DNA from 4 places in the Symbiopectobacterium purcellii genome. Region 1 is predicted to be linked to each of the others. Evidence: predicted binding sites of a transcription regulator. Region 1 holds the regulator's gene; each other region holds the start of a gene.
What was found. The regulator PurR, encoded in region 1, represses purine synthesis genes. The targets are predictions, from matches to a motif close to CANGCAAACGTTTGCNTG.
Positions count from the first base shown of each region.

Region 2: purM (phosphoribosylformylglycinamidine cyclo-ligase) is a predicted target of PurR. The motif match lies at 1,873-1,890, and genes of this name have one in related genera.
Region 3: K6K13_RS22930 (NCS2 family permease) is a predicted target of PurR. The motif match lies at 1,856-1,873, and genes of this name have one in related genera.
Region 4: guaD (guanine deaminase) is a predicted target of PurR. The motif match lies at 1,195-1,212, and genes of this name have one in related genera.

Region 1 covers NZ_CP081864.1:1,914,419-1,917,576, forward strand. Annotated here, with positions in the region: gene cfa (cyclopropane fatty acyl phospholipid synthase) at 1-242, opposite strand, end outside; gene purR (HTH-type transcriptional repressor PurR) at 949-1,974, opposite strand; gene cydH (cytochrome bd-I oxidase subunit CydH) at 2,197-2,457, shown strand; gene K6K13_RS08975 (C40 family peptidase) at 2,532-3,158, opposite strand, start outside.
Region 2 covers NZ_CP081864.1:1,275,625-1,278,782, forward strand. Annotated here, with positions in the region: gene purN (phosphoribosylglycinamide formyltransferase) at 100-738, opposite strand; gene purM (phosphoribosylformylglycinamidine cyclo-ligase) at 738-1,775, opposite strand; partial or broken gene upp (uracil phosphoribosyltransferase) at 2,146-2,720, shown strand; gene uraA (uracil permease) at 2,932-3,158, shown strand, end outside.
Region 3 covers NZ_CP081864.1:4,925,337-4,928,494, forward strand. Annotated here, with positions in the region: gene K6K13_RS22915 (amino acid ABC transporter permease) at 1-238, shown strand, start outside; gene K6K13_RS22920 (amino acid ABC transporter permease) at 240-977, shown strand; gene yieH (6-phosphogluconate phosphatase) at 993-1,658, opposite strand; gene K6K13_RS22930 (NCS2 family permease) at 1,979-3,158, shown strand, end outside.
Region 4 covers NZ_CP081864.1:3,107,873-3,111,030, reverse strand. Annotated here, with positions in the region: gene K6K13_RS14655 (TonB-dependent receptor) at 1-1,004, shown strand, start outside; gene guaD (guanine deaminase) at 1,308-2,639, shown strand; partial or broken gene K6K13_RS14645 (xanthine dehydrogenase small subunit) at 2,636-3,158, shown strand, end outside.

The sequences.
Region 1 (3,158 bases):
CGTAAGATACGCCGAAAAAAGCAGTCTAAACGCTCGCACTCCCACCAACCGTCCATATAGCTTTCCCCGAGCCCCAGTGAGCCTTCACGCAGAACGCGTTTGTAGAAATCGGGGTTACGTACCCGGATATCAAACGGGCGTGAACCATTGATTTTAATATCGGCGATAGCTAATAACGCGTGTACGATCCGGAACCAGGACGTGTTATGTTCTGCCAGTTCCTCTACATATGATGAACTCATAATTTCTCCCAACCTTGCCAGACAGCGCTGCAAGGAACAGCATAGATAGTCTCTCATCAACCCGAACGCTGCGGTTTGTACACAGCGTGTTCGAATCACGGGCAAGTTACCCGTTGTTCAAATTGTAAGCGGTTGCATTCGTGCGCAGCCGTTTATGCTTGCCCGTTGCACAGTGGCAGCGGGCATAACATCCATCGTCTACTCTCTGGATACCCAGAGGGAATGAAGTGTCAACGCCGGTACGTAGTAACACGTAGGGGCATATATCCTGATACGCAGTCGTGCGTTCGTTATAATAAGGATAAGTGTAGGGATATTGTCCGAATGAAAAACAGTGTATGACTGCTTCAATCAGAGGACAAGTCAAAATTGATTGATGCAGTCATGAAGAATTTACAAATCAACGTGCTATACCCGTCATACTTCACGTTGCAGGTGCGTTGTCTGCACTCATTATTCGGCCCATCCCTGGGCCTCACCGCTTACGAGGCCGCCGCACGCGGCGTTCAAATCTGCTCCGGGCAGGTTTGTCACCCGAATCACTTAACCGAGTAAGCTCATCGGGATTAATGAATCTCATCCCTGAGATTCACCCTTCGGGCCAGCGCTTGCGCTGTTCAAATCTGTTCCAGACGGAGTTGTCGCTCATTTGCCGCCTTCCTGTCACTCGAATTATTTAGGGTATATAAGAAAACCGTCTTGAGCATCAACTGCGGTAGTCGCGGGAAGGGCCGTCACCCACAGAGCGACGCTCGATAAGCGTTGGGTGAACCTCAATCATCTGTGTATCTTCGCGCTTGCTGGTGATGCGATCGAGCAGCATGGTAAAAGCCGATTGGCCCAAACGCTCTTTTGGCTGGTGGATCGTGGTTAAGGCTGGGGTGAAATAACGTGCATGGCGAACATTATCGTAGCCAATCACGGAAATATCTTGCGGTACGCGTAGCCCCAATTCATCAGCCGCGCAGATAGCGCCCATAGCCATGATGTCGCCGCCGCAGAAAATAGCGGTCGGGCGCTGTTTTTGCGCCAAAATCTGGTGCATGGCTTTGTAACCGGATTCCGGCTCGAAATCCCCCTGAACAATCCATTCATCGCGAACTGTGATATCCGCTTCCTGCAAGGCTTTGAGAAAACCCAGATAACGTCCGCTGCCCGTGTTGCGTTCCTGAATACCGGGAATGGCACCAATGTCGCGGTGGCCGCGCTCAATCAGATAGCGCCCAGCCAGATATCCCCCTTCGAAGGCGTTATCTATAATGGTGTCCGTAAAATCACTGTGTGCCTGACCCCAATCCATTACCACCATGGGAATGCTGCGGTAATCGGACAACATGCTCAATAGTTCAGGCGGGTATTCCGCACACATCACCAACAGGCCATCGACCCGTTTTTGCGCCAGCATGGAAAGATAAGCACGCTGTTTTTCCAGGTTATTATGCGAGTTACACAGAATCAGGGTGTAGCCTTTGGCATAACAACTGTTTTCAACCGCTTCGATAATTTCCGCAAAGTAGGGCGCTTCACTCGAAGTGGCGAGCAATCCGATGGATTTGGTGTGATTGACCTTTAAGCTCCGAGCCACTGCGCTCGGGGAGTAGTGTAATTCCTTGATGGCTTCCCGCACGGCCGTTTTGGTCTCTTCGGCGACGAAACGTGTTTTGTTGATGACGTGAGAGACGGTTGTTGTTGAAACGCCAGCACGCTTTGCCACATCTTTGATCGTTGCCATCTAAACATGACTCCTGAACCTACTTGTTACGGCAGTATATAGTTTGTTAATCGTTTGCTTTTGCGTAATGTTCTCTTTCCGATGGTATAAACAGGATATCAGAAGGAGACTGCCGACGTACTTTGTACCTAAAGGGGACGTGTTGATCCCATCGAAGATGACGTGTTCGGACACCGACGCAGCGCACGGTAAACTGCGAATTTTGGCTGATTTACCGCGAAAGTGAAAGGGTTAATTGATTTAATTAGTGCAGCCGGGATCGGAGATTTTCCCTATAAAATGTGTAACAATGATCTTTTAGCATCATTGTGCTGCGGTATTGGTGTGCAGGAAACAACGAAGCATCCGGTGCGGCGGCAACGTTTACGCGTTTCTGTGTTTCAAGGAGATAGAATGAATACTGATTTTAAAATGTCATTAATGACCACGGTTGGGGCGTTAGTCATGATCATGGTATTTAGCTTTGTTGCCGTGTTGAACTGATCGCGATTAAAATAAAGACCAGGCTGCATAGGCATCACCTGGTCTTTATTATCGATAACATGTCGATTTGGCGATCACCGAATCGTTTGTGGTGTCACCACGCGACGTGCACCAATGTAGTGTTCCTGCCAGTAGTCTTCACTCAACTTACTGATCTTGATATCGGCACCGGTTCGCGGTGACTGAATAAACTTACCATTGCCGAGATAAACGCCGACATGATCTGCGGTGCCGCGACCGTTGATGCGAAAGAACACCAGATCGCCAATCTCCAGTTCACCCTTATTGATGGGGGCTGCATCGCGCAAGTGATACATTTCATTGGCGGTGCGCGGGATAGGGATTTTCACCACATCCTTGTAGGCATAATAGACCAGGCCGCTACAGTCAAAACCGGTATAGGGGGAGTTGCCACCCCATTGATAAGGTTTACCGATCTGACTCATCAGCTTGTTCATTGCCGTCATTTTTGCATGCTGATAACGGCGCTTATGCGCTTCACTGAGTACTACCTCTTTGCCCGCTTTCTTGGTGCCTGGTTTTATTGCCGCCGTTTTCTTTTCAGTGGCATCAGCCCCTTTTTTGAGCCCCTTCACCAGTTTTGCGGGCGTTGCACTGTGGTAGCGGGATGACGCGGTTTTTGACGCGATACTCTTGATGTCGACGTCAGCAGAACTTTTTTTAGTGGTGGTCGTTTTGGT
Region 2 (3,158 bases), 640 kb from region 1:
ATTAGGATGGTAATAATTTTGTAAATAAATAAAGTGTCGTTCAATGGGAACTTTCAGGGCGGCAGGGTTCTGCCGCCTGAACGTCAATGGGGATTTCCGCTATTCGGCAGCGTAGCCCTGTTTGGGAATACGCACGCCGTCAAGCCAGGCTTCGCCCTCGCGCATTTTAAGACGCCCTTCGGCAAACCAGTTCACCACCAGTGGATAGATGGTGTGTTCCTGGGTTTGTACCCGAGCGGCGAGCACTTCTTCCGTATCATCACTATACACCGGGACCTTGGCTTGCAGAATCAGAGGGCCGCCATCCAGTTCGTCAGTCACGAAATGAACCGAGGTGCCATGTTCCTTATCGCCCTTTTCCAGCGCTTTACGGTGGGTATGCAGGCCCGGGTACTTGGGCAGTAGGGAAGGGTGGATATTCAGCATTTTGCCTGCAAACAGCGCAACGAACTCCGGGCTGAGGATGCGCATATAACCTGCCAGTACCACCAGGTCCGGCTGGTATTGCGCCATCTCTTCTGCCATTGCGGCGTCAAAGGCGGCTCGGTCAGCAAACCCTTGCGGGTCGATGACATGAGCCGGAATGTCGGCTTCTTGCGCCAGCACCAGACCATAGGCTTCTGGATTGTTGCTGAACACGGCCGCGATATTCGCTTTGACGCGCTTGCGCGCGCAGGCGTCAATCAACGCCTGCAAGTTGCTTCCTTGACCTGAGAGCAAGACAACGATGTTTTTCATTAATTAATGACCACTGCGTCTCCGGCGTTAGCGGGTTGAATAACGCCAATTTTCCATGCGGTTTCACCCTGGCTAGTGAGGAATGCCACGGCTTCCTCTGCCTGTTCAGCAGGCAGTGCGATAATCATACCCACACCGCAGTTAAAAGTACGGTACATTTCGTGACGGCTGACGTTACCCGTCTGTTGCAGCCAGTTGAACACGGCGGGCCACTGCCAGCTGGATTCATCAATGTTGGCTTGCATGCCTTCCGGCAACACGCGCGGGATATTTTCCCAGAAACCGCCACCGGTCAGGTGAGCAATCGCGTGGACATCCACTTTTTCAATCAGCGCCAGAATAGATTTGACGTAGATTTTGGTCGGGGCCAGCAGATGATCGGCCAGCGATTTTCCTTCAAGCGTCGTCTGTTCCGGATCGGTTTGGCTTACTTCAAGAATCTTACGTACCAGCGAATAGCCGTTAGAGTGTGGGCCACTGGCTGCCAGTGCGATCAGAGTATCACCTGCCTGCACCTTACTTCCGTCGATGATCTCTGATTTTTCAACAACACCGACGCAAAAGCCCGCAACGTCGTAATCTTCACCGTGGTACATGCCGGGCATTTCAGCGGTTTCACCGCCGACCAGCGCACAGCCAGACTGCTTGCAGCCTTCGGCGATACCGGTGATCACGCTGGCGGCGGTATCGACATCCAGTTTCCCCGTGGCGTAGTAATCCAGAAAGAACAGCGGCTCGGCCCCTTGAACTACCAGGTCATTGACACACATGGCCACCAGATCGATACCGATGGTGTCGTGGCGTTTCAGAGCCATGGCAAGACGCAGCTTGGTGCCGACCCCGTCAGTACCGGAAACCAGAACCGGTTCACGGTATTTTTGGGGCAAGGCGCACAGGGCACCGAAACCGCCCAGACCGCCCATCACTTCAGGACGGCGGGTTTGTTTCACTACGCCTTTAATACGGTCTACCAATGCGTTACCAGCATCAATATCCACGCCTGCGTCTTTGTAGCTAAGAGAGGTTTTGTCGGTCACTGCGGAGTCCCCACGGAGAATACAATTGGTGGTGAGATAGCGAGCATATCCAGCCTGGTGGATCTACCCCTATCGAAGCGCGCTAATTCTAACAGCGAGAGCAATCGTTTGCGAGTGGTGTGTTGCCTGCTTTGCATTTTTCCTGTTCAATGAGAATTTCCCTGCCCGGTTGATCTGGATCAGGCTATAACCTGTAGCGCTTAAGCAAAAAAGCGGTATAATCCCGCGATTTTTTTTTATGATGGGCTGCCATGTTCGCCCTCGGCGCACCGATTCTGCGTCGTGAGGATATCCGTCCACTTTCTATAGGGGGAATAGAATGAAGGTCGTCGAGGTTAAACACCCGCTCGTCAAACATAAGCTTGGCCTGATGCGTGAAAACGATATAAGTACAAAACGCTTTCGTGAACTGGCATCCGAAGTCGGCAGCTTATTGACCTATGAAGCCACGGCCGATCTGGTCACTGAAAAAGTGACTATCGAGGGCTGGTGCGGTCCGGTGGAAGTCGATCAGATCAAAGGCAAAAGATTACCGTGGTGCCGATCCTGCGTGCCGGTCTGGGTATGATGGAAGGGGTACTGGAAAACGTACCGAGTGCGCGTATCAGCGTGGTGGGTATGTACCGCAATGAAGAGACGCTGGAGCCAGTGCCTTACTTCCAGAAGCTGGTCTCCAACATTGATGAACGTATGGCGCTGGTGGTGGATCCCATGCTGGCAACCGGTGGTTCGATGATTGCCACTATCGATCTGCTGAAGAAAGCGGGTTGCCAGAGCATCAAGGTATTGGTGCTGGTGGCGGCTCCGGAAGGGATTGCCGCGCTGGAAAAAGCGCACCCTGACGTTGAGCTGTATACCGCCTCGGTCGACAAAGGGCTCAACGAGCATGGCTACATCATGCCGGGTCTTGGTGACGCGGGCGATAAGCTCTTTGGTACTAAATAAGCCGTATCAGCCGACTGAGTAAGTCGGCTTTTTTTTGCGCCGGTTTCGCGGTGCAACGCGTATGACGGTTTTTCACCCATATTTCGCACGATTTTTATAATCAGCCTCGCTTCCCTACGCGGTGACGCGTGGGGGCGGCTGGGCTGTGATAACGATGCTGGACAAACCGGCTAACCACAACATCAAGTGACTTTTACAGAGGATATAAACGATGACTCGTCGCGCCATCGGGGTGAGTGAACGACCCCCCTTGCTACAAACCATCCCGCTGAGCTTCCAGCACCTGTTTGCCATGTTCGGCGCGACGGTGTTGGTGCCGATTCTGTTCAAAATCAACCCTGCGACCGTGCTGTTGTTCAACGGCATTGGCACGTTGCTCTATCTGTTTATCTGTAAGGGCAAAATCCCGGCATATCTGGGCTCCAGCTTTGCTTTTAT
Region 3 (3,158 bases), 1.9 Mb from region 1:
GCTGAAAATTGCTATGCCACCGCTGCTGGGGCAATACATGAATATCATCAAGAATTCCTCTTTAACGATGGCGATTGGCGTAGCTGAACTCTCTTACGCCTCACGTCAGGTAGAGACCGAAACCTTGCGCACCTTTCAGGCGTTCGGTGTAGCGACGGTGTTGTATATCGCTGTCATTGCGCTGATTGAGGGCTGGGGCATGTGGCGACAACAACGTCAATTGGCGCGAGGGCACTAACGTGGATTTTACGATTATCAGCGATAACCTCAGCTATCTGCTGTGGGGCACCTTTCCCGAGGGGCCGCTTGGTGGCGCAGCATTGACGCTCGTCATCAGCGCATTGGCCGGTATCGCTTCTGCGGTTTTGGGCACGGTACTGGGGGTGGCGCTGGCGATGTTTCGCGGCTGGCTGGGCGCGTTGTTGGCGCTGGTGCTGGGTTTTTTCCGTGCTATTCCAGTGATCATGCTGATTTTTTGGACTTACTTCCTGCTGCCCATCGTATTTGGTGTCGATATTCCTGAAATCACCACCGTGGTGTGTGCGCTGGCGTTTATTGGCGCGGCCTATCTGGCGCATGGCGTCAAGGCGGGGATTGTCGCTATCAGTCAGGGGCAGTGGCAGGCTGGGCTGTCGTTGGGTTTCAGTCGCTGGCGCGTACTCTGGTTTATCGTGCTGCCTCAGGCGCTACGCATGATGGTGCCATCGTTTATCAACCAGTGGATTTCCTTAATCAAGGATACGTCGCTGGCGTATATCGTGGGTGTGGGTGAATTGACGTTTCTGGCCACGCAGGTTAATAACCGCAGTATGGTCTACCCCACTGAGGTGTTCCTGTTTGTGGCGCTGGTTTACTTCATTATCTGTGTGGCATTGGAGCTGCTGGCGCATCGCGTCAGCCAGCGCTATGCGGTGCACGCTCGGGTTGATGCGCCAAAACGTCGGTTTTGGTGGCGCTGGCGGCCGCGCCCAGCGTAGCGCGGCCTGCTCCCGTCAGGCGGTGATGTTCCAGCCTTTTTCGCGCCACAGTTGCGGTAAGTTACCCATGTTGTGGAAGGTGGTGACCAGCGGGTGATCGATGGGCGGATTGTGCGGGTCGGCGCAGTAGTAGTACACCGGAATGCCCGCCGCGATACCCGCTTCCACGCCTGAAAACGAATCTTCCACTAGCAGGCAGTTCTCCAGATTGACCTGCATCTGCTGAGCGGCGTGATAAATAACGGCAGGATCGGGTTTCCATTTTTTCAAATCGTAACCGCTATACAGGCGATCGGCGAAATGCTCACGCAGCCCGGTTAATCCGAGCGAGTGGTGCATTTTGCTGACCGGACCGTTCGACACCACGCCCATTGGTACGGTAATTGCGGCAAGCAGTTCTGGAATGCCGTCAATAGGTTGCAGAGATTCTTCAAACAGCCGGGCGATCTCTGCACGGAAGTGTTTTTCCAGCGTTTCAGGCACCACCGTCAGGCCATGTTGTGCACTTACACGGTCGATAATGTCGTAGAGCTTGACGCCTTTGTAGGTCTTGATGACCTCTTCAAGCGACAACTGTAAGCCATACGGAATAAAAATATTCACATAGGCCTGGCAACAAATCACTTCGCTGTCGACCAGCGTGCCATCACAATCGAAAAAAACACAATCAATCGAAGACATGGGGTTCCTTATTGGTAACGCGTGTGGTTCACCCACTACTTTACCCCACGGCGTCAGTATTTTGACCTTACCGGGCGTAAACACGATAAAAGCCTGTTTTTCACCTGGTTTTCATCTTTTGTTCTGAAGGCGTAGAGATATGGCTCGTTCGCTGTTTTTCTCGCGTATTTGCAGGAAAAAGGGTACCTGATGCCGTTGAGGGCAACGGTTGCGATAACATCGGCTTATAGCAAGAAAAAAAACCGGCCAATGGCGTTAATCTCTGTACATTTTGTTATAGGATACCCACCGACCATAATTCCTTATCTGGAACGTTGATAATGAAAACATCACAACCTGAGCTTGCGGGAGAGCAAGGCTTATTGGAGCGCGTATTCAAACTGCGCCAACATGGCACTACGGCGCGTACGGAAACGATTGCTGGGTTCACGACCTTTCTTACCATGGTGTATATCGTTTTCGTAAACCCGCAGATTCTGGGTGTTGCGGGCATGGATACTCAAGCGGTATTTGTGACCACCTGTCTGATTGCCGCGTTTGGCAGTATTTTGATGGGACTGGTGGCTAACCTGCCGGTTGCATTGGCTCCCGCCATGGGGCTGAATGCTTTTTTTGCGTTCGTCGTCGTCGGCGCCATGGGGATTTCCTGGCAGGTCGCGATGGGGGCTATCTTTTGGGGCGCAGTCGGCTTTTTGATACTGACCCTGTTCCAAATTCGCTACTGGATGATCGCTAACATTCCGATCAGCTTGCGTTTAGGGATTGCCAGCGGTATCGGTTTGTTTATCGGCATGATGGGCCTGAAAAACGCCGGTATCATTGTTGCTAACCCGGAAACGCTGGTGACCATCGGCAATCTGACGTCTCATAGCGTTCTGCTGGGTGCGCTGGGGTTCTTTATCATTGCGGTACTGGCCTCACGTAACATTCACGCCGCTGTGCTGATTTCCATTGTGGTGACCACGTTTATTGGCCTGTTGCTGGGTGATGTGAAATTTTCTGGCGTGTTTTCTATGCCGCCAAGCGTCACGTCCGTGGTTGGTCAGGTCGATCTGGCGGGATCGCTGAATTTGGCGCTTTCCGGCGTGATTTTCTCCTTTATGTTGGTCAACCTGTTCGATTCCTCCGGCACCCTGATTGGTGTGACGGATAAAGCCGGGCTCGTCGACGCACGCGGTAAATTCCCGCGTATGAAGCAGGCGCTTTACGTTGATAGCATTAGCTCGGTGGCCGGTTCCTTTATCGGGACCTCCTCCGTGACCGCGTATATCGAAAGTTCTTCCGGTGTTTCAGTTGGTGGGCGCACTGGGCTGACGGCGGTTGTGGTTGGTCTTCTGTTCCTGCTGGTGATTTTCCTCTCTCCATTGGCCAGTATGGTGCCTGCTTATGCGGCGGCTGGCGCGCTGATTTATGTCGGGGTGTTGATGACCTCAAGCCTGGCGCGCGTGAAATGGGACGATCTTACCGAAGCGGTGCCTGCGTTTATTACTGCGGTAATGA
Region 4 (3,158 bases), 1.2 Mb from region 1:
GTATTAGCGCAGGCGTTGGTGGGATTTATCAACAACAATGGCGTTCACCGGGCGCTGGGCGTGGCGTGACGGAATTGGCGACCAATCAAAACGGTTTCGGCGAAGCCTGGTTGCGTTGGCAGTATCAGGATTTCCGCTTTACGGCGGGCGATCAGCGCATCGATATTCCTTTTATGAGCGACTATGACTGGCGTATTACGCCCATTCTGTTTCGCGCTGTGGATATGCATTGGGGCGATAAAACCGATTTCGTACACGCCACCAAGATATACCGCTACAAGCCGTGGCGCAGTGATAAATTCCTGGCGACCAGTGCTTATAGCGCGATTAAAGAAGAAACCAACGGCGCCTGGGCCGTGGGGGCGGGTCGTTCAAAGCAGATGGGCGACATAACGCTGACCGGCCAGTTATGGTATGAAAGTTATGATGACTACGTGAATATTTGCTATAGCGAAGCGCACAGTCAATGGAAAGCCGCGCCGTGGCAGCCGGATATCGGCGTGCAATTTATTCGTGGTAGCGGCGAGGGTGAGCGTTTGCGCGGCGAAGTCGATAGCACCTCTTACGGTGTGCAATTGGCGTTGACGCCGACCAGCAACGTGAAGTGGTCTATCAACTACAACCACATTGTCTCCAACCCTGAAGCCTACCTGAATGGGGCGCTGGTGACGCCATATTCCAGCAGCACCTCGTCGGGTAAATATTTCGCACAACCCTATTTTACCAGTACCCAGGATCTCGGTACCGGCAACGCCTATTCTACGCGGATTACCTATCAGGTGATGCCTGCGTTGAGCATCGGGACGTATTATTCCTTTATGGACCTGAAAAGTTCAGCCAGTGCACCCAGCCGTAACCAGTCTGAATATGTTGTCTTTGGTATTTACCAGTTTGATGGTGCCTTAAAAGGATTAAGTTTGTCTAATTTCCTTGGGGTGCAAACCTCGCCAGTTTACGATTATTCGTTTTGGCAGAATCGCGTTTCTCTGCAATATAACTTCTGATGTTATTCTTTCTAAGAAGGTATCCGTAATGGATGCCTTTTTTTATATGTTCGATAACACATCATTTCCATGCACTCTGTAAGGGCATTAAATCGTGCATATGCCGCCTTATGGTGCAATATAACCCATCAATATTATGCAGTTAATACACAATTATCTTTTTTATAAAAAAGGTAATCGTTTGCTTAAAAATGCAACCGTTTGCTTGTCAGTAAAATACATTACCGCCGAACTGAGTTTATTGTGGTATGGGAATTGCTGTTTATTACATTACGCTTGGTTTATTACGCAGGATAAAACAGCATGACCGTATGCAACCGTTACGCTATCCGCAGCGCGTTTTTCGATATTGCCGCGCCCGCAGACAATCCGCAGCAGATCGCTGATCATGCCCGTTATATTGACGATGGTGTGTTGCTGATTGAGAAGGGAAAAATTGTCGGTTTATATCCCTGGCAACAAGGTGAAGCGCGTGTGAAAGCGGGCTGGTCGCTGATCGATTATCGCGGAAAAGTGATTTTGCCGGGTTTTATCGATACGCATATCCACTTTCCACAGGCTGAGATTATTGGTGCTTACGGTGAGCAGTTGCTGGAGTGGCTCGAGCGTTACACCTTTCCTGCCGAAAGCCACTATGGCGATATGCATTATGCTACTCGGATGGCCGCATTTTTCCTGCAACAACTGCTGAGTAACGGTACCACCAGCGCCATGGTGTTTGCCACCGTACACCCTGAATCCGTGGAGGCGCTGTTTAGCGCGGCGCAAGGGTTGGGGATGCGCCTGATTGCGGGCAAAGTGATGATGGATTGCAATGCACCGGACAATCTGGTCGAAACGGCAGAAAGCAGCCATCGCCAGTGTCAGGCGTTGATCCGGCGTTGGCACGGTCGTGGACGTCTGGGCTATGCCATCACCCCACGTTTTGCGCCGACATCGTCACCGGAGCTGCTGAGTGCCGCGCAGCGCCTGCGCGAAGAATTTCCCGATACCTGGCTGCAAACGCACTTGAGCGAAAACCCGCAGGAAGTGGCTTGGGTACGCGAGCTTTATCCCGATCGGGACAACTATCTGGATGTGTATCATCACTATCGGTTGACCGGTCGGCGCAGCGTTTTTGCGCACGCTATCCACCTCGATGAGGCGGAGTGGGATTGCCTGCACCAGACGCAATCTGCCGTGGCGTTTTGCCCCAGTTCGAATCTGTTTCTCGGCAGCGGGCTGTTTCGTTTGCAGCAGAGCTGGCACAAGGGCGTGCGTATCGGCATAGGCACCGATGTGGGGGCAGGAACGTCGTTCAGTCTGCTGCAAACCTTGGGCGATGCTTACAAAGTCGGGCAGTTGCAGCAGTACCGGCTGTCAGCCTGTGAGGCGTTCTACCATGCCACGTTGGGAGGCGCGTGTGCGCTCGATCTGGAAGATGAAATCGGCAATTTTGCTACAGGGAAAACCGCAGATTTTGTGGTTATCGATCCTGCTGTCACCGCCTTACAACGCCTGCGTGATGACAAGTGTCAGGACATTATGGAGCGGTTGTTTGTGCTGATGACGCTGGGTGACGATCGTAATGTGGTTGCTACCTGGGTCAATGGGCGTCCCGTTTGGCAGACTGACTGTCAGGAGGTGGCTGCATGACCACCTTTTTACTTAACGACACATTGGTCGTGGAGCGGGATGGCGATCCTGCGTTGACCGTATTGCAATACCTGCGCCAGCGTAAGCGTCGCACTGGGACCAAAGAAGGCTGTGGTTCTGGCGACTGTGGTGCTTGCACTGTGGTACTGGGGCGCGTGGAGCAGGGACGTGTCTGCTATGAAACTGCCAGTGCATGCCTGACGCTATTGAGCGCATTGCAGGGTAAACAGCTCATCACGGTAGAAGATCTGCGGCAGGAGGGAGAACTGCATCCGGTGCAGCAGGCGGTAGTCGATCTGCATGCGTCACAATGTGGTTTCTGTACGCCGGGTATGGTGATGTCCCTGTTTGTGCTGCAAAAACAGCACAGCGGATGGGATCGTCAGCAGGCGGAGCAGGCATTGGCAGGCAATTTATGCCGCTGTACCGGCTATCGGCCCATCATGGACGCGGCGCGCCAGTTGTGCGAGCACCCGATAGCGGACAGCTTTACCCGACAGGAAGCGCATACTGTTGCAC